DNA from 2 places in the Ornithinibacillus sp. 4-3 genome. Region 2 is predicted to be linked to the other one. Evidence: predicted binding sites of a transcription regulator. Region 2 holds the regulator's gene; the other holds the start of a gene.
What was found. Region 2 encodes LexA, which represses DNA repair genes until DNA is damaged. Its sites were predicted from a motif close to CGAACATATGTTCG; they were not measured.
Positions count from the first base shown of each region.

Region 1: AB4Y30_RS08205 (Y-family DNA polymerase) is a predicted target of LexA. The motif match lies at 12,715-12,728, and genes of this name have one in related genera.

Region 1 covers NZ_CP162599.1:1,692,858-1,708,949, forward strand. The annotation lists gene AB4Y30_RS08125 (IS1182 family transposase) at 1-334, shown strand, start outside; gene speB (agmatinase) at 246-1,178, opposite strand; gene AB4Y30_RS08135 (SMI1/KNR4 family protein) at 1,319-1,783, shown strand; gene AB4Y30_RS08140 (PadR family transcriptional regulator) at 2,016-2,333, shown strand; gene AB4Y30_RS08145 (DUF2812 domain-containing protein) at 2,320-2,874, shown strand; gene AB4Y30_RS08150 (MBL fold metallo-hydrolase) at 2,966-3,652, shown strand; gene AB4Y30_RS08155 (hypothetical protein) at 3,694-3,990, shown strand; gene AB4Y30_RS08160 (AraC family transcriptional regulator) at 4,213-5,097, shown strand; gene AB4Y30_RS08165 (ABC transporter ATP-binding protein) at 5,292-6,215, shown strand; gene AB4Y30_RS08170 (ABC transporter permease) at 6,208-7,161, shown strand; gene AB4Y30_RS08175 (hypothetical protein) at 7,186-7,395, shown strand; gene AB4Y30_RS08180 (threonine synthase) at 7,582-8,706, shown strand; gene AB4Y30_RS08185 (DUF1801 domain-containing protein) at 8,825-9,211, shown strand; gene catA (type A chloramphenicol O-acetyltransferase) at 9,308-9,958, opposite strand; gene AB4Y30_RS08195 (hypothetical protein) at 10,442-11,119, shown strand; gene AB4Y30_RS08200 (cation diffusion facilitator family transporter) at 11,450-12,322, shown strand; gene AB4Y30_RS08205 (Y-family DNA polymerase) at 12,992-14,311, shown strand; gene AB4Y30_RS08210 (hypothetical protein) at 14,308-14,730, shown strand; gene AB4Y30_RS08215 (Ku protein) at 14,775-15,638, opposite strand; gene AB4Y30_RS08220 (DNA ligase D) at 15,735-16,092, shown strand, end outside.
Region 2 covers NZ_CP162599.1:1,583,128-1,599,219, forward strand. The annotation lists gene miaB (tRNA (N6-isopentenyl adenosine(37)-C2)-methylthiotransferase MiaB) at 1-1,286, shown strand, start outside; gene AB4Y30_RS07650 (RicAFT regulatory complex protein RicA family protein) at 1,288-1,692, shown strand; gene AB4Y30_RS07655 (hypothetical protein) at 1,874-2,620, shown strand; gene AB4Y30_RS07660 (ABC transporter substrate-binding protein) at 2,646-3,884, shown strand; gene cotE (outer spore coat protein CotE) at 4,175-4,738, shown strand; gene mutS (DNA mismatch repair protein MutS) at 4,980-7,583, shown strand; gene mutL (DNA mismatch repair endonuclease MutL) at 7,600-9,444, shown strand; gene miaA (tRNA (adenosine(37)-N6)-dimethylallyltransferase MiaA) at 9,472-10,407, shown strand; gene hfq (RNA chaperone Hfq) at 10,445-10,669, shown strand; gene AB4Y30_RS07690 (AAA family ATPase) at 10,789-11,697, shown strand; gene hflX (GTPase HflX) at 11,789-13,066, shown strand; gene AB4Y30_RS07700 (aminotransferase class I/II-fold pyridoxal phosphate-dependent enzyme) at 13,038-14,300, shown strand; gene lexA (transcriptional repressor LexA) at 14,372-14,995, opposite strand; gene AB4Y30_RS07710 (haloacid dehalogenase type II) at 15,463-16,092, shown strand, end outside.

The DNA.
Region 1 (16,092 bases), 110 kb from region 2:
AGTAGAAAGTGTTTTCGGTCACATCAAGGGCAATCGGTCGTTCCGTAGATTTTCTTTACGGGGTATCGATAAAGTCCACACAGAATTCGGGATCGTGGCAATAGCCCACAATATCCTGAAAATAGCTGAGCTTCGCAGGCTACTTTTCAGGAATTTTTTACAAATGAAAAACAAGAAGAGAAAAATGATTTATTTTTCTTCCTCTTGTTTTATTTTGGGGGCTTATTGGACAGCCTCTTATTTTTTTAATAATTTCCGCGTATTTGCTTATTCTTCCTTAAATGATGCCCCCAACATTCTGTTAAAATCTTTCTTGCGGCAAAGACAGCAATAGAGGATTCATCTAACTTTGGCGAAACTTCTACAACATCAAAGCCTATTACAGGTAATTCAAACAAGCCATATAATAAATCTAAAAGTTCACGGCTATCTAATCCTCCAAACTGAGGGGTTCCAGTACCTGGAGCATAGGCCGGGTCCAGTGAATCAATATCAATAGTAATATAAATATTCTCGAAATCCTTCATTTTTTCTTTGATGACTTCTATTGTTCTTTCCACACCATTGCTTCGAACTTCCAATGCTTTAATAATGTTCATTTTATTTTTCTGGATGAAATCTAATTCTTCAGATTCTACCGAACGAATTCCTACAAAGAAAATGCTTTCAGTGCCTTGGATATTTTCTAATTCTAGCGCTCGTCTTTCAACAGACCCATGTGATTCTAAATCTCCACCCATTTCATTACATAAATCAAAATGTGCATCGATATGAATGATTCCTAAAGGTTTTTTTAGTGCTTTATTTACTCCACGCATCACTGGAATAGTAGTTGAATGGTCTCCACCAATCATAGTTAATAATTTCCCTGTTTTGACTATAGAATAAGCAGCATCTTCAACTAGTTTAAATTGTTCGTTACGATTTTCTGCTGTGATATCTCCTTGATCAAGAATTTGAAGAGAAGTAAGATCTTCCCATCTTTCTGTGGTTGGTGGAATAGTATAGGTTATGTTCCGAATAGCACGAGGACCGTCCTTCGCACCAGATCGAAAACTTACACCTCCATCATAAGGGATACCAAAAACAACAATATCTGCATCTTCCATCTTAATATTAGGACAATTTAGACCAGCCCAGATTGTATTTTCTTTAATCATTTCTTGAACGGTATTCATTATATTAGCCCTCTTTTCATCTTATTTTTATACTATATTAAACTCTATGTTACTCTATTAACATATGAATGAATAGCATAGTTACAGATCTAGTCATAAAACGATTAGCGTCATATAAATGACAGAAAGAAGGAAGCTTTATGAAAAAGAGTATCTGGCAAGAAGATGAAGATTGTAATCTGGAACCAATTACTAATGAGATGGTGGAAAAAGCAGAAAAAGAATTAAAAGTAAAATTACCTGAAAGTTATATAAACCTTTTAAAAGAGCAGAATGGTGGGTATATCTGCTATGATTCATACCCAATAACTAATCCAACATCATGGGCAGATGATCATATTAACATAGATTATATTAGAGGAATTGGTGGAGAAGAAAGCATTTTGGAAAGTGAGTATTTAATTGAAGAATGGGACCTGCCAAAGAAAATTGTTCTTATTTCAGGAGATGGACATATTTGGATTGCTTTAGATTACCGAAATACAAATGAAAATCCATCTATTATCCTCATTGATAATGATGGGGAGGATATTATCGATCTAGCTCCCAGTTTTGAATTATTTCTAAATGGATTAACGGTTTGGGAAGAAGATGAATATGAATAATTTTAAATTTGCGCAGATAATAATGTGTTTAAAACGGAGCTATTCAATTACATAGGACTACATAAAAATCGATTCCTAAATGTAGAAGGGATCGATTTTTTAGCTTTAAATTTTTGCTAAGAATAAAGATTTTACTCAAAGTTCCTTCAATAAATTATAAAAATATCGTTGACTATTCAGTTGAACTGTATTAAGTTAGACTATATAGTTGAACTTAATAGAAGGTGAGAATATGAAGCATAAATTATTACCGTTATCTGAAACCATGCATTATATTTTATTAGCTCTACGTGAGCCACTTCATGGTTATGCCGTGATGCAGAAGATAGAAAAGATGAGTGATGGAACAGTTGTTTTGGCAGCTGGTACATTATACGGTGCAATTGAAAACTTGCATAAACATGGTTGGATTGAACCTGTTGGAGAGTCAGGTCGAAGAAAGGTTTATATGATAACTGCTCAAGGAAGTGACATTTTGAAAATGGAACAGAGCAGGTTATTACATATTTTATCCTTGTATGAAGGAAGTGAGTCGCTTGAAGAAATTTAAGGTGTTTTTCGATATTGAAAAAGAAGAGCAATGGCTGAACGAGCAATTACAACAAGGTTATCGCTGTATAAATATTAGTGGTTTAGGCATATATACTTTTGAAAAAACGGATAAGAGATACGTGATACGACTGGATTTTCAAGATTATTTGCCAAGGAAAAAGTTAGCGGAATACAAAGGGATATATGAAGATTTTGGTTGGACCTATATAACAGGTTCTTGGCTTGGTGGAAGGTATTGGCAAAAAGAAGATGATGTTCAAACTGAAATCTTCTCAGACCGTCAATCAAAGGGGAATTATTATAAAAGGTTAATGGCTTATTCATTTATATTAGGTATGCTGTTATTGCCTTTTGCGTACATGCCCTACAATGAATTATATCATGAAGGCCTTTGGAGTATGAATGGTGCATTATTTTGGAAAGCATTTCTCTTTGAAACTCCATTTGTCTTTTTGAAGCTACTTCCCGCATTTATAGTCATTTTTTTGTATGGCAGTTTCTATAAATCCTACCGAAAATATTTGGCGTTAAAAGGATAAGTATAAACTTATTTATTATTAAAGAAATTATTATTCTACAAAAGTGATTGTTGTCAAATATCACATAATTGAGCAGTGTGGAGGAAGAAAAATGAAAATAGTAGAGCTACCAATAGAATTTGAATTTAATGGACAGAAAAACTATATTTATCCTAGTTTAATTATATCGGGTAACGAACTAACTTTAGTCGATACAGGATATTCAAATTTTTTACCTCTAATTGAAAATGAAATTTTAAAAAATGGATATGAAATGAAGTATTTAAAGAATATAATCATCACTCATTATGATGATGATCATATCGGTTCTTTATACGACTTTAAAGAAAAATATCCTTGGATTAATATGATAGCCAGTGAAATTGAATCAAAATATATTAGTGGTAAAGTGAAGTCAGAGAGATTAGTTCAAGCCGAAGAAATGCTAGTAAATATGTCAAGTGATGAGATCAAATTTGGTAACTGGTTTATACAGCAATTAAAGAAATTGAAGCATGTTTCAATTGATGAAATGGTACATGATGGTGATCTGATTCTAGATAATAAATGTAGAGTAGTAGCAACACCAGGGCATACTTCAGGGCATATTTCATTATATTTCCCATGTTTAAAAAGTATTATTACAGGCGACGCAGCAGTCCATGAAAACGATGAATTGGTCATTGCCAATCCACACTTCTGTTTAGATTCAGAGAGTGCAGAACACTCTTTAAACAAGATTAAAAATATGAAAGCTGATACTTATTATTGTTACCATGGTGGGAAGCTAACTTTGTGATTATAGATGAAAAAAGAATCATAAGGAAGGAGAGATTAGCATTGAGAGTACTATTAGAATTACTCCGGATAATATTTATTGTTATAATACTTAGTGCAGTGGGCTGGACAATTATAGGAAATATTTATACGGTCAATGAAGCAACAGAATCTTATTCATGGCTCGGTGCAATCGCGATTTTAATACTTCTTTTTGTATTGTACAGAAATAAGTGGCAATTCTCAGGGTGGCATAAAAAAGGAAGTTTAAAACTTTCAAAGTCTGTTACAGCAACTTTAATTGTAAGTTCTATATTGTTAATCATCTCTCCATTTGTAATGGCAGCCCTGTCAAGTTAATGATAGTATTAGCGGCAGTGGATTTACCAAAATGATAAACCCTACAATAAAAATAACTCCTAGATAGAAGACACTACTTTATCAAAATTTGTGTCTTTTATCTAGGGGTTTTTGCTGTGCAATAATCACCCATTTTTATTTGGAAAATTAAATATCCGCAATAATAATCAAAAAATCTCCTTTTGATATTTGTTATTCTATGAATGAAGGGAGGAAGCAGCCATTCCATACGAAGAGATAATTAAGAAAACGATAGATTATATTGAAGAGCATTTGCATGAATCATTAACGATGGATGATATAGCAGGTCAAGTGGGCTTTTCTAAATTTCATTTTCATCGAATTTTCCAAGCAGCGGTTGGAATGTCTATAACTGAGTATATTCGAATAAGACGATTGGCAAATGCTTCAGCGACTTTACTCTATACAAATGAAAGAATTATTGATATTGCATTTTATTATCATTTTGAGTCTCAGGAGGCATTTACAAGAGCCTTTAAGAAATATTATCATTTGCCACCTGGACAATATCGGAGATTGATGTCAGATATGCTAAAAAATAAGGAGGAGCCTTATATGGAGAAACAAGTAAAAGGTTGGTTTTTAAGTGGTTCAGATCCGTTTAGTTATGAAATGGGTACCGATCATGAGGTTGTTCATCAGGGAAAAGCATCAGGTTATTTGAAATCCAAAACAGTGCTGGATTCAACAAACTTTGCTACGATGATGCAGCAATTTAAAGCAGAGAAGTTTATTGGTAAACGAATTAGACTTTCATGTTTTTTAAAAACTAAAGATGTAGAAGCATTTTCTAGTGTGTGGATGAGAGTAGATAATGCTTTTGGCGATGTATTACAATTCGATAATATGAGTAATCGTCCAATTGAAGGGGATACGAACTGGAATCGATACTCCATCGTTTTGGATGTTCCGACAGATAGCTCGATTATATCTTTTGGAATTATTTTATCAGGTCAGGGTCATGTATGGGCGGATCAGTTTACCTTTGAAGAAGTAGATAAAAATGTGGAGACAACTAATATAGAGATGCAATCAGAATTATTAGATGAGCCAATGAATTTATCCTTTGAAGAGGAAATTTATTAAAGATTATCGGGAAATCCAGACCATACGTTCAACGTGTGGTCTGTAACTTGTAGCTTACGAGCAGCTTAACAAAAATAAATATTGTTAATGTTCTCGTAAGCATCTGTTTAATTTCATGAAAACTTTCATTGTTATGCTTTAATAAGGCTTTAGAAAATAAACGGAATGGAAATCTTTTAGTAGGGGGAGATTTTTTGACAGAAACAGCTATGAAATTAATCAATTTAAAGAAATCTATCGGGAAAAATCAAATCATTAAAGGATTGGATTTTGAGATTAAATCTGGGGAAGTATTTGGATTCATTGGGCCAAATGGAGCAGGGAAAACGACAACGATTCGCATGATGGTAGGATTAATGAAAATAACGGAAGGAGACGTGCAAATACTTGGAAAAAGTATTAGAGATAACTATAAAGAAGCGATACGCGAAGTAGGAGCAATTGTCGAAAATCCTGAAATGTATCCATTTATGACGGGGCTGCAGAATCTAAACCATTTTGCTCGAATGATTCCCGGAATAAAAAAGGAAAGAGTTCAAGAGGTTATTTCCTTAGTTGGACTTGAGAAGGCAATTAAACAGAAAGTTGGAAAGTATTCATTAGGGATGCGTCAGCGATTAGGAATTGCTCAAGCATTATTACATAATCCTTCTATCCTTATTTTAGATGAACCAACCAATGGTCTTGACCCTGCAGGTATACGAGAAATTCGTCAATATATCAGAAGACTAGCAACGGAGGAAAATGTATCTGTTATTATCTCAAGTCATTTACTATCCGAAATTGAACTGATGTGTGATCGGATAGGAATTATAAAGAATGGAGAACTTGTTGCGATTCAAAATGTGGGTGATTCAACAGATAATGAAACGCAATTAAGCCAGATACAGATGGAAGTAAAACCTGCAAAAAGAGCTATTGAACTAATGGAAGAAGAACATGAGATTAATGCCGTTCTTTCTCGTGGTTTAATAACATTTAAAATTCAAAAAGAGAAAATTCCTAATATCATTCAAACATTAGTAACAAATGATATCTTGGTTTATCAAGTTGCGGTTTCACAGGGAACATTAGAAGATAAATTTTTTGATTTGATAGGGGAGAACATTATTGGTTAACTTAATGAAACTCATACATAATGAAATAACTAAAATATACATACTTAAATCAACTTGGATAATGTACATTCTTTTAGCAGTAATCATTTTGGGGATTGGGATTATGGTTAATTCTGTAGGTGATATAACAAAAGGTTATGGCGAGTCAACATGGCGAGCGGAGCTAGAAGAGGAAAATGAAAATCTTGTCAAAGAGATGGAAGAGGAATCATTTTTACAAGATATCAATACGAGTATAATTGCTCAAAACAATTACTATTTAGAAAATGACATCAAGCCAGCGGGTTATGGAGCATGGCAGTTTGTGATGGAGAATGAGCTCTTGGTACCCATTGTTAGCTTATTAACGATTATAATAGCAGCTGGAATTGTTGCAAATGAATTTAGATGGGGCACTATAAAGCTTTTACTTATCCGACCAATTTCCAGATCAAAACTATTACTATCTAAATATATTGCTGTGCTTTTATTTGCTTTGAATACACTTTTGTTTGTAGTTATTTTTTCGTGGATTATTGGTGCAATATTCTTTGGCATGGAGGGACTGAATCCTTCTATTGCAATAGATAAAGGAAACGGCTTGGAGTATGTAGCAGTTATTAATGAGGTCATTTCGGGATATGGATATAAATTGGTGAATCTAGTTATGATGGCAACCTTTGCTTTTATGATATCTAGCATTTTCCGCAACAGTGCTCTTGCAATAGGAGTAGCAGTATTCTTGATGATGGCTGGGAATTCCATTGTTATGTTTTTTGCGGAGCGTACATGGGCTAAATATATTTTATTTGCAAACACGGATTTAAGTCAATATTCAAATAGCAGTGAGCCTTTGATGGAAGGCATGACACTAACATTCTCTATTATAGTATTGCTCGTTTATTTCGTTGTATTTTTAGTAGCTTCTTGGGGTGTATTTACGAAACGTGATGTTGCGGGGCAATAGGTCAGTCGGGAGGTAGTGCTTAATATGCCTATTAAAAAGATATTTATTTCAGTCATTTCCGCAGTGCTAGTTTCAATGATTGCTGTTGGAGGAAGTGTTTTAGCAACTTTTCTCTACTACTACTTCATTGGAGAGCACTTTGGTGAAGTAATTACTATGGCACGAATAATATGGTTTTCTATTCTATTTGTCTTATCCTTTTTAGTTATCTTTTTTGGATTAGATAAAAAATAAGATGTTAATCTTTCTGTCACGCCCAAACATACTAATATTAGTAGCACAAAACTATTATTTTGGTTTTGTGCTATTTTTTATGAGCGATTTGCATAAATATAAAATTTTAAGATAATATTGCATATTCCGATAATTTATTATGCATTTAGAATTATTTAAAAATAGATATTAGAAAGAGGTGTTTCCATGAGCTTGGTTTGTGACAATTGTCATAAAATATACAAAGAGGATAATATTCAGTGGCGATGTAGTTGTGGATCTTATATTAGTTATAAGTATAGTCCATCATTTACAAAAGAAGATATTATAAGTAATCGATTCAATATGTGGAGGTACGATTTCGCTTATCCTCTCAAATATGGTGAATTGACTGTGACTTATAATGAAGGGCTTACTCCGTTAGTAAATGTACCTACAACAAAATGCCGTTTGAGAGCTAAGCTTGATAATCTTATGCCTACTAGCTCTTTTAAAGATAGAGGAACCGTAATGGTTGTTAATAGTTTAATCAAACACAATGTTCAAAAAATTACCGAAGACTCTTCTGGAAATGCCGGAGCTTCTGTTGCAGCATATTGTGCACTTGCAAATATTCAATCTGAAATATATGTACCTAAAGGAACTTCTATTGGGAAATTAGCACAAATCCAAGCCTACGGTGCTTTGATACATGAAATAGAGGGGAATCGTGAGGACGTAGCTGCTGCCGCACAAAAAGATAGCGAATCGTATGCAGGACATAATTGGCACCCTTTATTTATTCAAGGCACAAAATCATTAGCATATGAAATATGGGAACAAAACAATTTTGAGTCTCCAAAAAACATCATATCAGTTGCAGGAAATGGAAGTGCCATATTAGGAATTTATTATGGATTCAAAGAGTTGCTTGATAATCGACAAATCAGTAATATCCCTCGATTATTTGTTGTACAAGCTAAAAATTGTAATCCTATTTATCGAGAATTTTTCAACATTGGAGATCCACTTTCTTTTAGTAATACGATAGCAGAAGGCATTGCACTTTCTTCTCCTAATAAAGGAAGTCAAGTAGTAGCAGCTGTGCGAAATACAGCTGGACAAGTGCTAGACGTAAGTGAAGAGGAAATAATTTCAGCAGTCAAAGAACTTGCTACTAAAGGCTTCTATGTAGAGCCTACTTCTGCTGCTGCATATGCAGGAATTTGCCAACTTGTAAATGAAGGGACATTTCAAATCGATGATGATGTAGTGATGATGATATCAGGCGATGGGCTAAAGGCTAGTTCGACCATTTCAAAAATGATTAATGAAACAAATATTAACTTCTAAAATAGAATAACATTAACACTATCAATGCCTTCTGATTTTGTTGATGGATTACTACAATGATTATGATGAAGGGTGGTAGAATAATGACTACTAATAAAAAATCAGGGGGAATAAGAATTTGTCTGGTTCTGAGCAGGTAGTAGAATTTATGAAAAATCTTGACCATCCACTTAAAGAAGAAATAGAAGAGGTCCGAAGTATCATTTTAAGTACAGATGGTAAAATTACGGAACATATTAAATGGAATGCACCTAGCTTCTGTTACGAGGGTGAAGACCGAATTACGTTTAATCTTCATGGAAAAGGATTTATTCGACTTATATTTCATTGTGGTGCTAAGGTGAAAGTTCGAAAGACTAAAGAACCTCTGATTTTAGATTCCAGCGGTATGTTAGAATGGAAAGCAGCGGATAGAGCTATAATGAAATTTACTGATAAAAATGATGTTATAGCTAAAGAAGAAAAATTGAGAGAAATAGTAATAGAGTGGATTAAAGCTATTTAAGGTGAACGAGGTTTGCAAAAATGACTCAGCTTTATTTCAAAGCTACAGATTAAAAAGCACTGGTTAAATAAAATTAGCCAGTGCTTTTTAGCTTATTTATTCAAATAACTCTTGAGGATTATCTACAAGAGCTTGAAATCTATCCATAAATAGAGCTGCATGATAACCGTCACAGACAGAATGATGAACCTGTAAGGATAAAGGTAAATAAATATTGCTGTTCTCATTAATGAATCCACCTGCAGTTACTATTGGCAAAAAGTAATTTGAATTATTATTCATGTTTAAGTTAAAACCAGTAAAAGAAGTCCATGGAATCATAGAAATGTTAACGATATTTTCAGGTATAGGTGTTTTCGGAAACATTTTTCCTGTTGCATTGTACAGCTCCGTATCAGAAATGTAGTCATCATGAAACTTTTTAAAATCCTCACCTGTATTTGTGTAAATAGTGGAGAATAAATCTGATTTTTTATCAAAGATTGTATACAATGGAACTACTGTATCCCAGTATCCAAACTCCCCCTCAGCATTAAAGTTCATTCTAAAATGTTTATTTGAGTTTGTCACATGAGTAACTAAAAAAATGAATACGGGATAGAATTTATATCCTTTTTCTTTTGTCATTTTATATAGCTTAGTAATATTAATGTTTTTAGTGATGCTAAAGCTTGTTTGTTGGTTTGAGAAATGATTAAAAACTTCTTTTCTCTTCCAATTTTTTATATCAATTTTATTGAATTTCATCTTCTAAAAGCCTCCTAAAATTTTAGTGTTCGATAATTTTAGGAAGCTAACTCAACTGCTTTTTTCATTAGTATCATTCCTTTTACTTAGTATAAGTTAATCTTAACATATTATTTTATATGCTTTATATTCTTCCTTGGAGTAAATCAACAAGCTAGGTGAATTTATCGCCAACTTATTTTAATTTGAAATATCTAACGTATCTCAAACCATCACAACAGGAATGGTCATAGCTAGCAAAAGTTACGAAGCACAACGTAACATGTGTTGGGAGAGGTAGGATTAATGATGCAACAGCAGTCATGCAAAACATCAATGGTACTATCATAACCGGAAGCTAAATGATGAATACATATTGAAAATAGGAGTACTAATCACTAACCCTAATAGTCATATAGTTGGTGAATTGTTAAGAATTAGTGATGGGTGTAACTTAATCATGATATACTTCTATTAATTGGGTTAAGGGGGAGCGGATAAATAATGATCCAAGAATTAAATAGATTCACGGATTTATTGCTGTTATTAGAAATTTCCGATTTAATTAATATTTTATTAATCATAATTACTATAGGCACAGTAAGATATGCTAGTAAAACTCTATTGATGGAGTACTCCTCACAAATAATAATAAGTAGATACAGAATTCGTTCTCAAAATAAAGAAGGTGAATCTTATACATGGGAGGTAGATATAGAAAATAAAGGAAGAGGATATGTTGTTAAAGGATTTATCCTATTATCGATTAAATCAAGCGAAAGAAAGTTTTTAAAGCAATATCATTTATCGCAACCATTGTTAGACATTGACCCGGGTGAAAAAGATGTTATTAAGCTAGAGTTAAAGAAAACTGACCTAGATGGATTTGATTCATATTCCGATGGAACAAGATTAGAAGTATACTATCAAGATGCGATGAATAACATATATGTTGTATCACCTGGATCGGATAGAAATAATAAACACTTAGAAAGATTTGAACAGTTACCTAAAAAAATTATTTTCCCATCTCCACGTTATTTTATATACAAACACAAATTCAAAAAAGCCATTAAACAAGAAAATACATATGTAAGTAGAAAAAAACAAGAAATAGAACATAGTAAGAATGAAGCTATAGAGGTATATGAATCAATTGGAAAAAACACAGATGCCAATTAATTGATGTCAAAAGAGGATGCTTAAGGTAAGTAGCATATGCTAATGAAAAATTAAATGATCTAACGACGATATAGAAACGATAAAAAATAAAAAGATTTACAAACACGATATATCGTATGTTTATTAATAGCCTATAGTTAACATTTTTTATTTAAACGTCTCAATCATGAGATGTTTTTTCTTTTGTGTTTATCAGGGCGTATTTTTTAATCTGATGCAACATATTTTTGTATCAGCTAGATATCTATAATAGTGAAACAAGGTTTCTATAGACCCACCCGTGTTTGATGCTGTATCATATTTTAGATGAAACTAGTGGGAGGTCTATAGGTGGAAAACCAAAAATATAAAAACTTAAAATTAGGAGAACGTGCCGCAATTATTAGCATTATTGCATACGTGATTCTTTCCATAATAAAATTGACTGTGGGGTATATTGGTAATTCTACTTCCTTAAGGGCAGATGGCTTAAATAATACAACTGATATCATAGCATCTATTGCTATACTTGTAGGGCTTAAAATATCTCAAAAACCGCCAGATAAAAACCATAAGTATGGTCATTGGAAAAGTGAGTCTATAGCAGCATTGATTGCAGCATTTATTATGATTGCTGTAGGGCTACAAGTGTTAATCGACGCGACCGTCTCCATGTTTCAAGCACGAGAAGAAGCTCCAGATATTTTAACTGCTTACGTAGGGATTTTCTCTGCTATATCCATGTATTTTGTTTATTTGTATAATAAAAAATTGGCGAATAGAATTAATAGTAAGGCTGTTATGGCAGCAGCAAAAGATAATCTTTCGGATGCCTGGGTTAGTATTGGTGTGGCGATAGGTATATTCAGCTCACAATTAAATATGCCATGGCTAGATACTGTAACTGCCCTTATCGTAGGGTTGTTAATATGTAAAACTGGTTGGGACATTTTTACGGGGGCTTCTTATGAATTATCTGATGGATTCGATGAAGATAAAATTCAACTTTATAAGAATGAAATTTTAGAAGTGAACGGGGTAAAAGGAGTCAAGGAAATTAAAGGAAGGAACTATGGAAATAACGAGATATTAGATGTAGTAATATTAGTTAATTCAATTTTAGATATTAAAGAAGCGCATGACATAGCCACACAAGTTAACGAAGTTATGATGAAAGAATTTGATATATATGATGTTCATGTCCATGTAGAACCTGACCAATAAAAAGAAATATTATCAAAAAACGCTCTTTCAAGGGCGTATTTTTTATGCTGTTGGATCAGATATACATAAAGCAATGATGACAGGATAACAACATGAGATAAACAAGCACTTTTTGTAGTGATGGATCACCTGAACCGGAAAAAAGATACAGCAGTAGCTACATGCATAAAATAATTTAGCTTATAAGCATGGCGTATGGTAACAAGTTCACTGTTGACGGTTTTCCAGATATAAATAAGCAGTTTTAATCAGATGGTTTGTCCAATCAACTTTTAAAAATCTCCATATATTAAAATAAGGCTACTGGTCTTAATACTATTAAGGAGAGATTAATTATGTGTTGCGAAGATTCTATCAGGGCGTTATATAGGAGTAGACGTAGAAGAAAACGTAGAATATTTATTTGTGAATGCTGGGAAGTAGATAGATGCAACCATCATCATCATTGTGGATGTAGCTGTAGCCATCGTTGTCGACCTGAATTTGAATGTAGATGTAGAGAGAAATAAGATTATCCATCCCTTCACATTGTGAGGGGATTTTTTTATTTACTCCTTATTTTGTTGGTGAAAACATTACATACATATTTTACCACTTCTAATTAAGAACAAATGTTCCTATAATAACATTAGATGGAAGCATATATTCGTATTTATAGGAGCGATATGAATGGAAAGGTTTAGTGAAGATATAGTGATGATGGATTACACAAAAGAGCCAAGTCGAGATATCATGTGTATTGATGCTAAAAGTTTTTTTGCCTCCGTCGAAGCATCTGAACGTAATCAACATCCTTTAGAAGCAAGAATCGCTGTTGTTTCCAAACCAAATAATCAGGGTGGCTTAGTGTTAGCCTCGTCTCCACTTGTTAAAAAAGAATATGGAATTAAGACAGGAACTAGAGTCTATGAAATTCCTCGTAATGCCAATATAGAAATTGTAGAACCGCGCATGGCATTATATTTAGAAAAAAATTTAGCTATCTTACGTATTTTTAAACGATATGTTGCAGATGAAGATGTGTTGGTTTATTCAATTGATGAGTCGTTTCTTGATGTATCAAAATCTCACGCATTATTTGGATCGACAGACGATATTGCGCAACGTATTCAAGACGATGTATGGAACGAATTACGACTCGTTTTAACGATAGGCATAGGTGATAATCCTCTGTTAGCCAAACTTGCACTTGATCATCAGGCAAAACATGATGATCAAAACAGATTTATTGGTACGTGGAGATACGAGAACGTCCCCAATACCGTGTGGAAAATAGAATCTTTAAGTGATTTTTGGGGAATTGGCAGCAAAACAGAACAAAAATTAAGACGAATAGGCATCCATAATATATTTCAACTAGCACAATACGATGTGAATAAGTTAAAACAAAGATTTGGGGTATTGGGACAGCAACTTTACTTTCACGCTCATGGTATAGATAGGACTATGTTATCTGATGTCTATATTCCTAAAAGTACGTCTTTCAGCAGAAATCAGATATTAAATAGAGACTATACCAATAAACATGACATTGAGATTGTTATTCGCGAAATGACTGATGAAAATGTTACTAGATTAAGAAAGCACAAGCTAGTCACTGGTGTAGTGAAGCTATACATTGGATATTCAAAAAATATTAATCAAAGCGGATTTAACCACCAAATAAAAATTGATCCTACAGATAACTCCAGACAATTAAAAGGATACATGCTGTTAATTTTTAATAAATATTATGAGTATTTTCCTGTACGAGTGATTAATGTTACATTTGGAAAGCTACAGCCTAAACGATTATTACAATTGAGTTTATTTGATTCCATTGAGGATACTATTATTAGTGATAATTTAGACGATACAATAAGCCATATACGTGCCAAATACGGCTATACATCATTACTACATGCTTCTAGTCTAACGGACGCTGGAATGGCTAAGTTTCGTGCTAAATTAGTCGGCGGCCATAGAGCGGATAAGGAGGAAGATCAATGAGACAATTTTCCATACCAAAACGATGGAATGTTATTAAAGTTACACCAGAACAATTTGGATATGAAGATAGGGGTATTGTTAAATGGTTTGGTATGATGCTGAGCGACCATTCAGAAGCGCTAAAAAAAGAAGAAGTAGACAGACAAATGCTAACTGTAGCTCCTAAGAATAAAATGACGGAAATAGAGATTTCAAAAGCGTTATTCCATGCTAATGCAGATGATTACCCAATTTTGATTCAAGCAAATATCATAAAAAATGGCAATTATTACAAAGATATTGAGTGCAAAGTGCTAGGCTATGATGATAATCAAATATATTTACTGCTCAGAGATGGACGCACAGTTAGTTGCACACTAGATCAAATAAGAAATGTGGAATGTATGGATTCTTTTGAATGGTATGATAAGATGCATTAATATGAATAAGCCCCTCACTTTGATCAGGTGAAGGGCTTTATATATTATGAAGTAATTTTTTTCTTCGCAGTTGTTTTTGTAGCTGTCTTTTTCTTTACTGGTTGTTTTTTCGGTTTTGACTTAGGATTATCTTTTTTTGCACGATTAAGCGATTCTTGGAGCGCATCCATTAAATTAATTACATTATCTGGTTTAGCTTTAGATTCTCCACCAATTTCAATTTCTTCATTATTTTTCTTCGCTTCGATTAATTCCATAAGTGCTGTACGATAATCATCTTTGTATTTTTCTGGTTCAAACTCTGTGGTCAACTGATCTATAAGCATCTTCGCAGTGTCTAATTCTTTTTTCATGACACTTTCTTTATTAGGCACATTTGGCACATCTTTAACGTTACGTACTTCATCTGGGTAATGAATTGTTTCCACTACTATGGCATCTTTATATACTCGAATTACTGCAAGTTGTTCTTTGGAGCGAATCATCATCTTCGCAATCCCGATTTTTCCAGTATCGGTTAAAGCCTCTCGCAATAGCGCATATGCTTTTGAACCCCCTTCGTTTGGGGATAAATAGTAGCTTTTCTCAAAATAAATAGGATCAATTTCTTGCAGTTGTACAAAATCAATGATTTCTACAGCTTTATCTTCCTGTTCCTTTTTGAGAGCTTCCAGTTCCTCATCATCTAAGATGATAAATTTATTTGCAGCATATTCATACGCCTTAACAATATCCTCATTTTTAACTTCTTCCTCACAGTTAGGGCAAGTTTTTTCATATTTAATAGGTGTCTTACATTTCTTATGCAGCTGTCGCAATTTAATATCCTTATTCTCAGTTGCAGCGTGCATCTTAACAGGAATATTAACTAGACCAAAACTGATTGTTCCTTTCCACATTGTATGCATTTTCTATCTCCTTTTTTAACTTATTTTGCTATTTAGTTAGTTTTTTATACAAAAAATGAGACATCCTATTAAGTAGAGGTGATACATGTGGATTGGATGAAGCCAATAGAAAGAACAGATATTCCAGAAGGTGACGAATGGATATATGAAGTAAAATATGATGGATTTTTTTGTAGATTAAAATGGTTAGATGATAAGAACATTATTTTAATAAGCAAAAATAATCAAGATATCTCCAGTAAGTTTCCAGAGATTATTAAAGGCTGCTTGGATAATTATAGTTACTTTAAACACAAAATTCCTCTTGAATTAGATGGAGAACTTGTCATCTTGAATCATCGCTACCAAGCTAATTTTGGTCTTATACAGGCTCGTGGAAGAATGAAAAGCGTTGAGAGAATAGAAAAACGGGCAAAACAAAGACCAGCTACTTTTATGGCATTTGATATTACAG
Region 2 (16,092 bases):
CAGAAGTGATGGCAGGAATTTTAACAGAGATGGGTTATCAAGCAACTACCGTGACTGAAGAGGCTGATATTGTCTTATTAAATACTTGTGCAATCCGAGAAAATGCGGAAAATAAAGTGTTTGGTGAGTTAGGTCATTTAAAGCCTTTAAAAATGGAGAAGCCTGACCTAATCATTGGTGTTTGTGGTTGTATGTCACAGCAGGAATCTGTTGTAAATAAAATTATGCAGAAGCACCAGCATGTGGATCTAATTTTTGGAACACATAATATTCATCGTTTACCACATTTAATTAAGGAAGCATTTTATAGTAAGGCAAAAGTGGTAGAAGTATGGTCGAAGGAAGGAGATATCATTGAAAACCTTCCAAAAGTACGTCATGGAAAAATTAAAGCATGGGTAAATATTATGTATGGCTGTGATAAATTTTGTACATACTGCATCGTTCCAATGACTCGTGGTAAAGAGAGAAGCCGTCGCCCAGAGGATATTATTCAAGAAGTACGTCGTTTAGCGGCAGAAGGGTATCAAGAAGTGACATTACTTGGGCAGAATGTAAATGCATATGGAAAAGATTTTGAGGACATTGATTATACCTTCGCTAATTTAATGGATGATATGCATAAGATCGATATTCCACGTGTTCGTTTTACAACATCACATCCACGTGATTTCGATGACCACTTAATTGAAGTATTGGCACAAGGTGGAAATCTACTTGATCATATACATTTACCTGTTCAATCTGGAAGTAGTGAAGTATTACGCAGAATGAATCGTAAATATACAAGAGAAGAATATTTAGAATTAGTTAGAAAAATAAAACAAGCAATTCCTAATGTAACATTAACGACTGATATTATTGTTGGTTTCCCGAATGAAACAGAAGAACAATTCGAAGAGACAATGACATTAGTAGAAGAAGTTGGTTTTGAATCAGCTTATACATTTATTTATTCTCCGCGTGAAGGTACTCCTGCAGCGGCCCGTAAAGATGATGTATCAATGGATGAGAAAAAACGTCGACTATATCGTTTAAATGAATTAGTAAATCATCAAGCAGCAGATTCGATGCAAGAATATCAAGGAAAAGTTGTTAAAGTCCTCGTTGAGGGAGAGAGTAAGAAGGATCCAGATGTTCTTGCTGGTTATACGGAAAAGAATAAAGTTGTTAATTTCCGTGGGCCAAAATCAGTAATCGGCCAAATTGTTGATGTAAAAATTACAGACGCAAAAACATGGTCTTTAAACGGAGAAATGGTTGAAAATCAAGTTGAGGTGAACTAACATGGCAAAATACACAAGAAAAGAAGTATTAGAAGAAGCAAAGCAATTAGCTGCTATGCTTGCACATACAGAAGAAATTGAACGTTTCAAGCAATTAGAAGCACAAGTAAATAATCATGAAAATTTACAAAAAATGATTAAAGCATTGAAAACTTTACAGAAACAAGCAGTTAACTTACAAGCATATGAAAAAATGGAAGCATTGAAAAAAGTAGAGGAAGAAATTGAACGCTTGCAAAACGAAATTGATGCTATTCCAGTTGTTCAAGAATTTAAAGAAAATCAAATTGTAGTAAATGATGTATTACAGCTTGTAACAGGTACCATTGCACGTGAGATTACGAATTCTGTTATTGAAGCAACAGGCGGAGATTTGATGTCTGGTAAAACAGGAAAACAAATCTAAAATTTAAATAGTTTACTGAAATCCGACGATACGATTAATGTATTATCGGATTTTTTTGTGGAGAAAAATTTATTTTAAACTATTAACATTCCTCAATATACATAATCCAAGAAATAATATATGATCAAAAAGAAGTGGGCTATTTTAGCTATTTAGAGTTGATTAAAAGGAGCTATCGATGATGAAAAAATGGAAACATGCTACATTATTGTCTGTAATCGCTGGAGGATTGGCGACATCTAGTTTTATAAATATTGTAGAAGCAAATAATGACTCGAATGCAGAGATAATAGAAGCAATCGAGACAGTACAGCAAGAGTATACTGAAATTACTGGAGATAATCTGGAATTAGATTCATCTGTTATTGCTGAGGAAGAGGCGCAAGAGCAGTATCAAGAAGAATTAGAGCAATCATTGGAAGCAATAGAAAACGTTGAAGAAGAAATAACTGAGTTAGCGGAAGAATTGGTCAATGCTCAAGAAAAAGAAGATGAAAAAGCTGTAGCGCAGATAGAAGCGCAAGTAGCACAAAAGCAAACACAGCAAGTTCAAATTGCGGCAATGGGATCAAATTTAAATGGACTTGACCTTAGCTCAATGGATCTAGAAACAGCTTTAATGCATGTTCAAACACAAAGGACACAACTTTTAGATACGCAATTAAAGGAACAGCTACAAGCCGTACAAGCTAGAAATGACGAAGTTGCAAGATTACATGAACAAATTCGTTTGGCTCAAGAAGCAAACGATAAAGCATTAGAAGAATCATTAAACAGGGCTATGGATGTTTTACATAATACTCAACAAATGGACATGCTTAGGTTACAATCTTTATCTAATAAACGAAATGAAGCATTTGATCTAATGACTAATTTTATCAAAAAAATGCAAGAATCAAGAAGCTCCATTATTGGCAATATGAGATAAAGTATTTTTATAAGGAGAGTAGAGGATGAAAAAGAAGGCAGTACAATTATGGCTATGGCCTGCTCTTATTCTTATAGGAATAGCTATCTATTGGGTAAGTCAGAAAGAAGATGAGCCAACTCTGGCGAATACTGAGGCAAAAATCATTGAAATTGGTGTAATTTTACCATTAACTGGAGAGTTGTCATCAAAAGCTGAAATGATAAACCAGGCATTGAATATCTCAGTAGCAGATACGAATGAATTCTTAACAATAGCTGGTTTTGAATTTCAATTTCGTTTAGTAGTAAAGGATAGCCAAAGTGATCCAGATGAAGGACTAAAACAAGCCAAACAACTTTATAAAGAAGGAATTTCTATCTTTATTGCAGGAGCTAGTCAGGAAATAGAAGCTTTAAAACCATGGGCAGATACAGAGGATGTTGTAGTTCTTAGCTACAGTAGTACAGCCCCATCACTAAGTGAAGCTAATGACGGGATCTTTCGCATTGTACCAAATGACCATCATCAAGCTAATGCACTTGCGACATTATTGACTGATGAAGAGATAGAATATGTGATACCAGTATACCGTAATGATATCTATGGAAATGAATTACTACAATTATTTGTGGAAAATTATAAAATGCTATCTCCTACAGGCAATATAGCCGAACCAATTCAATATCAACCAGATAAAACTGATTTTGAAGTAATAGCTAAGCAAATTGAGGATGCCACGACACTAAATGATACAAAGACGGGTGTTATGCTGATTGCATTTGATGAAGCAACTGAAATATTTAAAGCATCGAAACATCTAACCGCTGTTCAGTGGTATGGTACTGAAACTTTAACACGTAATGAACCGTTAATGGCAGATAAGGAAGCTTTTGATTTTGCAAAGGAAGTAGCATTTACAGGTTTATCTTTTAGTGCACCAGAAACGGATATTTATCAAGCCATTGCACAAAAGATTGCCGATCAGGCTGAAGTGGAAGTTATACCAACAGCTGTATTTGCATATGACATCATTGGATTGCTAATGTCTGTTTCTCAAAAAATGGATATACCAGGTGATCCGATTGAGCTAAAGGAAAACCTTATTTCTCTTTCAGAAAACTATGCAGGAGCTACGGGATGGATAGTGTTAGATGATGCTGGCGATAGAAAGTACTCTAATTATGATGTATGGCAAGTAGATAAAGCATCAGAAAATAAATGGATAAATCGAGGCACTTATCAAAGAGATCCTGGTTTACCAGGCTATATTAATTATAAATAAAAAGTGGTTCTGTTCATTGCTGATCGCAATGGATAGAATCACTTTTTTTGATGGGTATGAAAGTATAATGAAAACTGACTTCCTACAGGGACATTTGCATGATAGGAACATATCTATATAAAAGACTAATTACTTTTCTGTTTTTATGCTTGGAGAGACAAAATTAATAAAATATATCATGAATTTCTAAACTTCTTCTATTTTTAATTATGAAATGTAAGAAAGCTCTATGCACTTTAGGTAAATGCCTTGCATAAAATGAAATGGAGAAAAGAGGAGGTTGCGTGTAAATGTCTTATTTAGATAAAGATTATCGTGAAATCATTACGAAAGCGGTTTGTGGAAAAGGGAAAAAGTTTGTAAAAGATAAGCACAAAATAGAACCGCTTCATCGCCCATCAAGTATTCTAGGTTGCTGGATTATCAATCATGAGTATCAAGCAGTCCAAAAAGGACGTCATAAAGTAGAGATTAATGGAAGCTATGACATCAATATTTGGTATTCATACAGTGATAACACGAAAACAGAGGTTGTAACAGAACGTGTAAATTATTGTGATGAGATTCCTTTAACTATTCGTGATGATCATTGTATTAGTGATGATTTTGAAATTATTGTCCGTGTTGTCCAGCAGCCAAATTGTTTGGAATGTGTAATTGAAGAAAAAGGCAATCGAATGGTTGTAGAAGTAGAAAGAGAATTTGTTGTTAAAGTTATTGGCGAAACAAAAGTATTTGTCCGTGTTGATCAAAAAGCATATGAAGATAAAGACAGTGACGACTGGGATGAAAAAGTCACAGATGAGGAATTGCGTGATGTCAGCCCTGATTTTTTACGGAAGAAAAGAGCATAAACTCTTAACAACTAATAAATTTAGAATCAATACAAAGAAAAAACATGTAAAAAGAAATGCTGAATAAGGGAGAGGTGAAGTTTAATCATGCATTTGCAGATAACTAACAACCTCTCTTTTTTTGTTATTTGAAAAAAATGCTTAAACGCTAGAAAATTTAGATGTAATTATGTCTGACGTAATTGGTCTAGTGATATGTTATAATTAATCTAACTAATTTTGTGTATTTGGAGGACAAATCATGGCAAAGCACACACCAATGATGGAACAATATTTACGAATTAAAGCTGAACATAGAGATTCTTTCTTGTTTTTTCGTCTCGGCGATTTTTACGAGATGTTTTTTGATGATGCGGTACTAGCTGCAAGAGAATTGGAAATTACATTGACAAAAAGAGATCCAGGGCAAAATGAACCAATTCCAATGTGTGGGGTACCTTATCATGCTGCACAAAATTATATCAAAATATTGATTGATAAAGGCTATAAAGTGGCTATTTGTGAACAAGTGGAGGATCCTAAAAAAGCTGTAGGCGTAGTAAAACGTGAGGTTGTCCAAATCATTACACCAGGAACGGTGATGGATCATGGAATGTTGAAGGAAAGTGAAAGCAATTATATTGCAAGCCTTACACATTTCAATGATGGTTCTTATGCGATTGTCTATAATGATTTATCAACTGGTGAGAATAGTATTGCATTAATTGAAGAAGGCTGGGATGCAGTCTTTCATGAGTTATATAATCAATCGGTAAAAGAAATTGTTATTTCATCAGAGCTTCCAAATGAATTCCAAGAACAGCTTCGTGAGAGACTGCATGTAACGTTATCCTACCAAGATGAGGTTAATTTTAATGCAGAGTTTCGTAATCTTTGTGATCATCTGTTGAATGATGAACGTCTGATGAAGGCATTTAGCCGTCTATTAAACTATATTCAACATACACAAAAGCGATCTCTTGATCACTTACAACCAGCAAAAGTAATTAAATTAGATAATTACTTAAAACTAGATATGTACTCCAAACGTAATCTAGAGCTTACAGAAACAATTATGAAAAAAGGAAAACATGGCAGCTTATTGTGGGTGTTAGATCGCACGATAACCGCAATGGGAACTCGTTTATTAAAAAAATGGTTAGAACGTCCTTTATTAAATAAAAAACGTATCGAAGAAAGACTAGCAATTGTATCAAGTTTATATGATAACTTTATGGAAAGAGATAGCTTAAGAGAGACATTAAAATCTGTATATGATTTAGAACGTCTAGCGGGAAGAATTGCTTTTGGGAATGCGAACGCTCGTGATCTTATTCAATTGAAGCAATCTTTACAAAATATCCCAGAAATTCTTTCCGTGCTTGAGCTATTAAATGATAATCAAGAAATTAAGAATTTAATGGAGCGCCTTTTCTATCCAAAAGAAATTGTGGAGTTACTGGAGACAAGCATTATTGATGAACCACCTATTTCAGTAAAAGAAGGTTCGATTATTAAAGAAGGTTGTAATGAAACATTAGATAAATACCGTGAAGCTGCTAAAAATGGCAAGAAGTGGATTACAGAGTTAGAGATTGCGGAGAAAGAAGCAACAAATATTAAATCACTTAAAATTAAATACAATCGAGTATTCGGTTATTTTATTGAAGTGACGAAAGCTAATCTATATCTTATTCCAGAAGACAGATATGAACGTAAGCAAACATTGACAAATGCGGAGCGCTTTATTACTCCTGAATTAAAGGAAAAAGAATTACTTATTTTGGAAGCCGAAGAAAAAAGTGTTGAATTAGAGTATGAATTATTTACAGAGATTCGTGAGAAAATCAAAGATCATATTCCAGAGATTCAATTTTTAGCAGAAGTGATTAGTACGATTGATGTTTTACAGTCTTTTGCGACAGTTAGTGAAGCGAATAATTATACACGACCAAATTTTGTTGAGAAGGAATTAAAAATTACCCAAGGAAGACATCCGGTAGTAGAACAAGTGATGAAAAACGGATCTTATGTACCTAATGATGTTTCCTTAAATGATGAACGAACGATTTTATTGATTACAGGACCAAATATGTCTGGGAAGAGTACATATATGCGTCAACTTGCTCTAACAGTGATTATGGGACAAATTGGATGCTTTGTTCCTTGTGAACATGCTGATCTATTAATATTCGATCAAATATTTACAAGAATCGGGGCAGCGGATGATTTAGTTGCAGGCCAGAGCACTTTTATGGTAGAAATGCTGGAAGCTAATCATGCTCTGCAACACGCAACTGAGAATAGCCTTATTTTATTAGATGAAATTGGTAGAGGGACAAGCACATATGATGGAATGGCACTTGCCCAAGCCATCGTCGAATATATTCATCATCATGTTCATGCAAAAACATTATTCTCTACCCATTATCATGAATTGACATCCATGGAGGATGAGTTAGACCGATTGAAAAATATTCATGTTCGGGCAGAGGAGCATGATGGAAAAGTAGTATTCCTCCATCAAATTAAAGATGGAGCAGCAGATGAAAGCTATGGGATACATGTTGCTAGATTAGCCAATTTACCAGCAGGATTAATTTCTAGAGCAACAGCAATTTTAGAACAGCTTGAGGATAAAGAGAAAGTAAATACGGTTAAAGAAACATCAGAAGAAATGGAAGTAGGACAGCTATCTTTCTTTGTAGAAAACAAGCAAGCGACAAAATCTGTCTCAAAAGAAATAGTTTCTTCTGCTCATAAAAAGGTTATGGAAGAACTAAAGGAGATTCCTTTGTTTGAAATGACTCCATTAGATGCAATGAATGCATTATATCGCTTGCAGAAACAAATACAAGAGCAATAGAGAGAGGGTGGAAGCATTGAAAATTATTCAGCTCCCAGCGTCACTTGCTAATAAAATTGCTGCAGGAGAGGTTGTTGAAAGACCCGCCTCAGTTGTAAAAGAGTTAATGGAGAACAGCATTGATGCAAAAAGCACATGGATTAAAATTGATTTAGTAGAAGCAGGTCTTGAAGAAATTAAGATCACGGATAATGGGGAGGGGATGTCTCCAGAGGATTGTGAACGTGCCTTTTTAAGGCATGCAACGAGCAAAATAAAGTATGAAACAGATTTATTTCATATTGGTACTTTAGGCTTTCGTGGTGAAGCATTAGCGAGTATTGCTTCAGTTAGCAATCTAACTATTAAAACATCATTAGGCGAAGAAGCAGGAACGCTACTACAATTAGAAGGTGGCGAAATTACGCATCGAGATCGTAGTGATGCCAGACAAGGTACGGAAATTACTGTGCAGCAATTATTTTTTAATACACCTGCACGGTTAAAGTACATGAAAACACTCCATACTGAATTAGGGCATATTACGGATGTCCTGAACCGAATTGCTCTTGCAAATCCATCTATACGAATTGAAGTAACACATAACGGGAAGCGATTATTCCAAACGACAGGATCTGGTGATGGACGACAAGTGATTGCGAATATTTATGGAATGAATGTAGCAAAGCAAATGCTAGCTGTAGAAAAGCGAACATTAGATTTCCAGATACAAGGTTTTGTTTCTAAACCAGAATTAACAAGAGCTAGTCGTTCATATATTTCTATTATCATTAATGGTAGGTATATCCGTAGTCATGCATTAAATCATGCGATTACACGTGCTTATCACACATTACTTCCAATTAATCGCTATCCAGTTGCTGTCTTAGCTATACAAATGGATCCAATCTTAGTTGATGTGAATGTACATCCAACAAAGCTAGAAGTACGTTTTAGTAAAGAAAAAGAGCTAATAGAGGCCATTGAAGTAATGATACGTGATAACTTTCGTAAACAAACATTAATACCAGAAATAAAGCCTAAACCAACGACAGAAGAAAGAAAATCAGTTCAACATGAGCTTGATTTCAATCAATGGCAAAAACATGTAGTTCCGGAACCATACAAAGTAAATGAAACAATGCAAATCCACGAAACTCCAGTTTTTGAGCATAAAAGTATTACTGAAGAATTACCAAATCAAATAGAACAAGAAATTCATATAGAGCAAAAAGAACCAAAAGAAACTCCGTTACCTGTTCAAGAAAATTCACCGCAAATAGAAGTAGAGCCACAACAGCGTGTTCCAGTTATGTATCCTGTTGGACAAGTTCAAGGAACTTATATTATTGCTCAAAATGAACAAGGATTATATTTAATTGATCAGCATGCTGCACAAGAAAGAATTAAATATGAATTTTTTAAAGAGAAATTAGGTAAAACCATTAATGAATCTCAGGAGCTGCTTATTCCACTTACCTTTGAATTTTCGAAGACAGAAGCTATTTTTATTGAAAAATTTAAAGAAGAATTTGAAAAAGTAGGTTTATTTTTCGAATCGTTTGGTCATCAAACGTATATTATTCGCTCTCATCCTACATGGTTTCCAAAAGGATTTGAAATAGAAATTATTCAAGAAATGGTAGAACAAATCATTCAAAATGAAAAAATTAACATCGAAAAATTACGTGAAGAGGCTGCAATTTTAATGTCATGTAAACGTTCGATTAAAGCAAATCACTATTTAAATGATAAAGATATGTTTCGCTTGCTTGAAGACTTACGAAATACAGTTGACCCATTTACATGTCCACATGGCAGGCCGATTATTATTCATTTTTCTTCATATGATTTAGAAAAAATGTTTAAACGTGTGATGTAGTTATTAAATCGTAATAGGAGTAGAATATTGAAAAAGACTGTGATAGTGATTGTTGGCCCAACTGCGGTTGGAAAGACAAATTTAAGTATTGAAGTTGCTAAACAATTTAACGGTGAAATTATTAGCGGTGATTCCATGCAAGTATATAAAACGATGGATATTGGAACTGCAAAGGTAACCCCAGTAGAAATGCAAGGGATACCTCATTATCTGATTGATCAAATAGAACCGAATGAAGCATACTCTGTAGCTGATTTTAAAGAAGATGTTCAAAAATATATTCATGAGATTTCAGAAAGAGGAAAATTGCCAATTATTGTTGGGGGTAGTGGACTCTATATTCAAGGAGCGTTATATAATTATCATTTCTCTGATAAACAACGTGATGAATCAATTACTAAAAGATTAGAGGAACAGCTAGAGAAGCATGGTATTTCTCCATTGTATGAGTATTTACAGGAAGTAGATCCTGCTCAAGCAGAGAAAATACATCCAAATAACCATCGTCGTGTTATTCGAGCATTGGAAATTTACGAAACAACTGGGAAGAAGATGTCTGAGATAGAAGCAACACAGACGAAAGAATCTCCATACCATATTATTTTTATTGGTTTAGAAATGGAGAGAAAATTATTATATGAACAAATTAATCACCGTGTAGATCTGATGATGGAGGCAGGATTGTTAGCTGAAGTAAAAAGACTTTATGAGCTTGGATTAAAGGATTGTCAATCTATGAAAGCCATTGGTTACAAGGAATTCATTCCTTATTTCGAAGGATTTCAAGAATTAGAAGAAGCAATCGAACTACTCAAAAGAAATTCCCGTAGATATGCTAAACGTCAATATACTTGGTTTAAAAACAAAATGGATATTACTTGGTATTCAATGAATCCAGATGAGAAAATAGAAAATTACAAAAAAATATTAAAAGATATAGAAGGAATCCTTAAAAAAATATAGAATGTTATTTATTAGATAGAAATAAGGAGGAATCGCTATGGCACAATCAGTAAACATTCAAGACTTCTATTTGAATCAACTTAGAAAGACACACGGGGCTGTAACAGTGTTCTTAACCAATGGATTTCAATTAAGGGGAATAATAAAAGCCTTTGATAATTATACGGTCTTACTGGAATCAGAAGGGAAGCAGCAACTTATATACAAGCATGCGATTTCAACATATGCACCACAGAAGAATATATCTTTTGAAGAAGAATAATAAAAATCGTTTTGTGAGGAAGTAAGTAATCCTTACAAAACGATTTTTTATGAAAAAAACTGGGCGAATGTCACAATTCTGATATGAATTCATATACTAGCTTACACAGGGGTGATCTTGTGAAAGTGAAGGCTATGGAAGCAAAAACATCCAAAATTAATATTGTTCTCCAAGAAGAGAAAAATGTTTTATATCAACGGGAGAATGAAGTAAGTCATCCTTTATTAGAACAAATCGATAAAGCATTTGCAGATTTAATTAATATGAATGAAATAAAGGGCACATTAAAGGAAATTTGCGCGATGTTATGGATTAATCAGCAACGAGAAAATTTTGGTTTACTAAGCAGCAAACAAGTTTTGCATATGCTATTTACAGGTAATCCTGGTACAGGAAAAACAACCGTTGCTCGTAAGCTTGCAAAAATTTATTATGAATGGAATTTTTTGTCTAAAGGACAATTTATAGAAGTAGAGCGTGCTGACCTTGTTGGAGAATACATTGGGCAAACTGCACAAAAAACAAGGGCATTGATTCAGAAGGCACAAGGTGGGATCTTATTTATTGATGAAGCTTATTCTCTTTCAAGAGGTGGAGAGAAGGATTTTGGAAAAGAAGCAATCGATACACTCGTAACACATATGGAGAATAATTATACTGATTTTGTACTTATTTTAGCAGGCTATCCGAATGAAATGGAAAATTTTTTGAATTTAAATCCTGGACTACAGTCAAGATTCCCATTTATTATTGATTTTCCTGATTTCTCAGGTAAAGAATTACTTGAGGTAGCTAAAAAGATGGTTATGGCAAGAGAGTTTTCTTTAACGAAGGAAGCGGAATGGCATTTGCAAAAGCATTTTCATGAAAAAACAAGCACATCAACCCGCCATTTTGCTAATGCTCGTTATGTACGAAACACAATAGAACATGCGATTCGTAAGCAGGCGGTTCGTTTAATGAAAAAACAACCTTTAACTGCAGAAGACCTCATTTTTTTATCAAAAGAAGATTTTTCTTTTTTATAGAATTTCCCCAAAGCATTACCTATTGCTATCATATTTTCTAAATTAATGTAGAATAAAAGTAATCTATATGTAAAGGACGGAAAAAAATTATATGAATGAAAAAGAAAAAATTCTTATCATGGCAGTAAAAAGACCATTCGAAAAAGAAGAACGATTTTTATCCTCCGTTGACGAGTTAAAATCATTAAGTGCAACAGCTGGTGGTGAAGTGATCGAAGTAATTACACAAAATCGTCAGCAGATTCATCCAGCTACTTACTTAGGTTCAGGAAAAGTGAATGAAATAAGAGAAAGAGTGGATAGTTTAGAAATCGATCTTGTTATTTCTAATGATGAGTTATCTCCTGGGCAGTTACGAAATTTAGGAGATTTATTTGGAGTACGTGTCATTGATCGGAGTCAATTGATCCTAGATATATTTGCTATGCGTGCAAAGACAAAAGAAGGTAAGCTACAGGTCGAATTGGCACAATTAGAATATACATTGCCGAGATTACGAGGTATTGGAATTGAACTATCTCGTCTTGGAGCGGGAATTGGTACACGTGGTCCTGGGGAAACAAAACTTGAGACAGATCAACGACATATTCGTAGACGTATTGATGAAATTAAACGTCGACTTACTTTAGTGGTAAAACAGCGTGAACAATATCGAAAGCATCGCAGGGAAAAGGGCGTATTTCAAATCGCTATTGTCGGTTATACCAATGCCGGTAAATCAACCATCTTTAATCGGATTACAAATAGTGATTCATTAGAAGAAGATCAGCTTTTTGCTACGCTTGATCCGTTAACGAGACAGCTCCCATTGCCTTCAGGCTTTCAAACATTAGTTACGGATACGGTAGGATTTATTCAAGATTTACCTACTTCATTAATCGCTTCTTTTCGTTCGACTTTAGAAGAAGTTACTGAAGCAGATTTAATCTTGCATGTTGTAGATAGCTCACATCCTGATCAAGAGCAGCATCAAGCAACAGTGTTAAAAATTTTGGAGGATTTAGAAGCACATCAAATTCCCATGTTGACGGTCTATAATAAAAAGGATAAAATAACATCGGATTTTATTCCATTACATCAACCAAGTATTGTTATTAGCGCATATGATGAAGCTGAGTTAGAGCGTTTAATTATAAAAACAGAAGAAACAATTTGTGAAAACTGGGAGTCATATGCTTTACGTTTACCAATGAATGAAACAAAGAGATTACACCGTCTATTAAATGAATCGATTGTGAAATATAATCAATTTGATGAAGAAACAAATGAATATGTTGTCCATGGTTATATATCAGGAGAGCATCCACTACAAGGCTTTATAAAGGAGAACAATATCATAAATGATGGAACGAATCATACAACAAGTTGAAGCAGAGTGCGTGGCACTACATGAACAAGTAAATAAAATGGTAGAGATAAATCAAAAACGAGTCTTAGAAGCATTTAAAAATAATCGTATTGGCGATTATCATTTTAACTCTACAGATGGTTATGGCTATGATGATCTAGGTCGTGAAGGTCTAGAAAAACTGTATGCAGAAGTATTTGGGGGAGAAGATGCACTTGTGCGTCCGCAAATTATCTCTGGAACACATGCGATCTCAACAACCTTATTTAGCTTATTGCGTCCAGGTGATGAGCTATTGTATATTACAGGCGCACCATATGACACGTTAGAAGAAGTAATCGGAAAACGTGGAAATCAATCAGGTTCTTTAAAGGATTACCATATAGAATATAATGAGATTCCCTTACTGGAAAGTGGAAATGTAGACTTTCAAGAAGTGGAAAAAGCTATTACTAGTAAAACAAAGGTTATTGGGATTCAACGGTCAAAAGGATATAGTGATCGGCCTTCATTTACGATTGATGAAATTGCAGAAATGGTTAATTTCATAAAAGGAATAAATGAAAACATCATTGTCTTTGTTGACAATTGTTATGGAGAATTTGTAGAAGAATGTGAACCATTACATGTAGGAGCTGACGTTATTGCTGGTTCTTTAATTAAAAATCCCGGTGGAGGCTTGGTTCGTTCTGGTGGTTATATCGTTGGGAAAGAACATATTGTAGAACAAGCAGCTAATCGTTTAACAGCTCCAGGTTTAGGAAAAGAAGCAGGAGCAACTTTAAATATGCTCCAGGAAATGTATCAAGGATTCTTCTTAGCACCGCATGTTGTTGGGGAATCTATCAAAGGCTCGATTTTTACTGCAAGACTTATGGAATTACTGGGATATACGACAACACCTCATTATCAAGCAAAACGTACGGATTTAATTCAGTCGATTACTTTTAATGATCCAGAACAGATGATTGCTTTTTGTCAGGCGATTCAAGAAAACTCACCTATTAATTCATTTGTTGCCCCCTATCCAAGTAAGATGCCAGGATATGATAATGAAGTAATTATGGCAGCTGGAACCTTCATTCAAGGGGCGAGTATTGAGTTAAGTGCTGATGGCCCAATTAAACCTCCTTATCTTGTGTTTGTACAAGGAGGATTAACATATGCGCATGTCAAACTCGCGATAATAGGTTGTGTAAATAAATTAATAGAAAAAGGTTATATCCAACAAGGTAACTTAATAATTAGTAAATAAAAAAAGCAAGCTTCGTTGATCCATATTAAAATCAACGAAGCTCGCTTTTTATGGTTTAAGGCTATATTTTCTTATCCAAAATGACGATATAATCCAATGACTTTACCTAGAATCGATACATTTTGTAAAAGCAGTGGCTCCATATAATCGTTCTCAGGCTGTAAACGGATATGATCAGATTCTTTATAAAAAGTTTTGACAGTTGCTTCATCATCCTCTGTCATCGCTACTACAATATCACCATTTAATGCTGTGTTTTGCTGTTTAACAATAACCCGATCTCCATCTAGGATTCCTGCATTAACCATACTTTCTCCTTCAACAATTAAAATAAATAAATTATCGTTCTCATTAGCAGCAGAACGTGGTAGAGGAATATATTCTTCTATGTTTTCAATTGCTGTAATAGGAATACCAGCTGTAACTTTCCCAATAACGGGAGCATAGCGAGCTTCATCTTTTGGAACTGAATTTTCCATATCTAAATCCAAAATTTCAATCGCACGAGGTTTGGTAGGATCTCTTCGGATATAGCCTTTCCTCTCTAATCTTGATAGATGTCCATGAACAGTTGAACTAGAAGCTAATCCAACAGCTTTAGCAATTTCACGTACAGATGGTGGATAACCTTTAATCTCAACCTGCTCTTTTATGTAATCGAGTATCATTTGTTGTCTTTTAGCCAGTTTTGACATGTCTGCTTCACCTCGCTCTTTATGTTTGATTGTATTAATTTTATCATTCATAAAATCAAAATGCAAACATTCGTTCGAATAAATTAGTGGAAAAGCTGATAACAAAGGGGAGTGGGGCTGAGCTGTTTCTATTTAGCCCCAAAAATAGCCCCAGTAACATTGTTTCCAAAAAGTTGAACAGCTTTATCTTGAGTTTCTTTTAGTAGTGTATTATCTAGTCGCTCAGCAATAATGTTTCTTGGTAATTCTTTATTTAATGTAAGCAAGCTTATAGAAAATAACTTGTGTGGTAAAGATTTATCAAAAAATGAAATACTTGTAACGATTAATTATAAAGCTTTAGCGGATATTTATTAAAGTTTAATCAGGACAAATAAAAATGTTAGAATATATTAAAGGATAAGAAAGTTAATATAAATATAGAGTACTATAATAGCTTCAGATTAAATTCAAATTGGAGGTTTATCATGAATCCTAAAGTTATTACATTTGATGTATATTCAGCTTTAACTGATCTTAAAGGTAGTGTAGTTCAGGAATTGCAAAATGTTTTACAGGATGAAAATATTCACTATCCTACCATGTTTCAAATGTGGCGCGATAGACAATGGAATTACTTATTGATTACTAATTCTCTGCAAAAAGGATATGTTAGCTATCATACATTAACGACACGCGCACTAGAATATACGTTAAATCAATATAAAATTGATCTGACAGAGCAAGAAAAGGAACAATTAGTAGCCGGATGGAGCCGATTAAAGCTTTGGCCTGAAGCAGAACAAATATTGATGAGGCTTAGAGAAAAAGGGTATAAACTCGGAATGCTTTCAAATGGGGATGAGTACATGCTACGTACATTAGATCAAACATTTAATTTTTCTTTTGATTATATTTTTTCTTCAGATCAGGCAGGAGTTTATAAGCCTAGTGCGGAGATTTATCAACTTCCTTTAAATTTATTAGAGATTTCTCCTGAAGAAGTTCTCCATGTTGCTGGGTCATATATCGATGTTATGGGAACAAAATCAGCTGGGTTGCCATGTGTCTGGACGAATAGGCTTAATGACACTATTTTTGATCCTGCCTATGCTCCA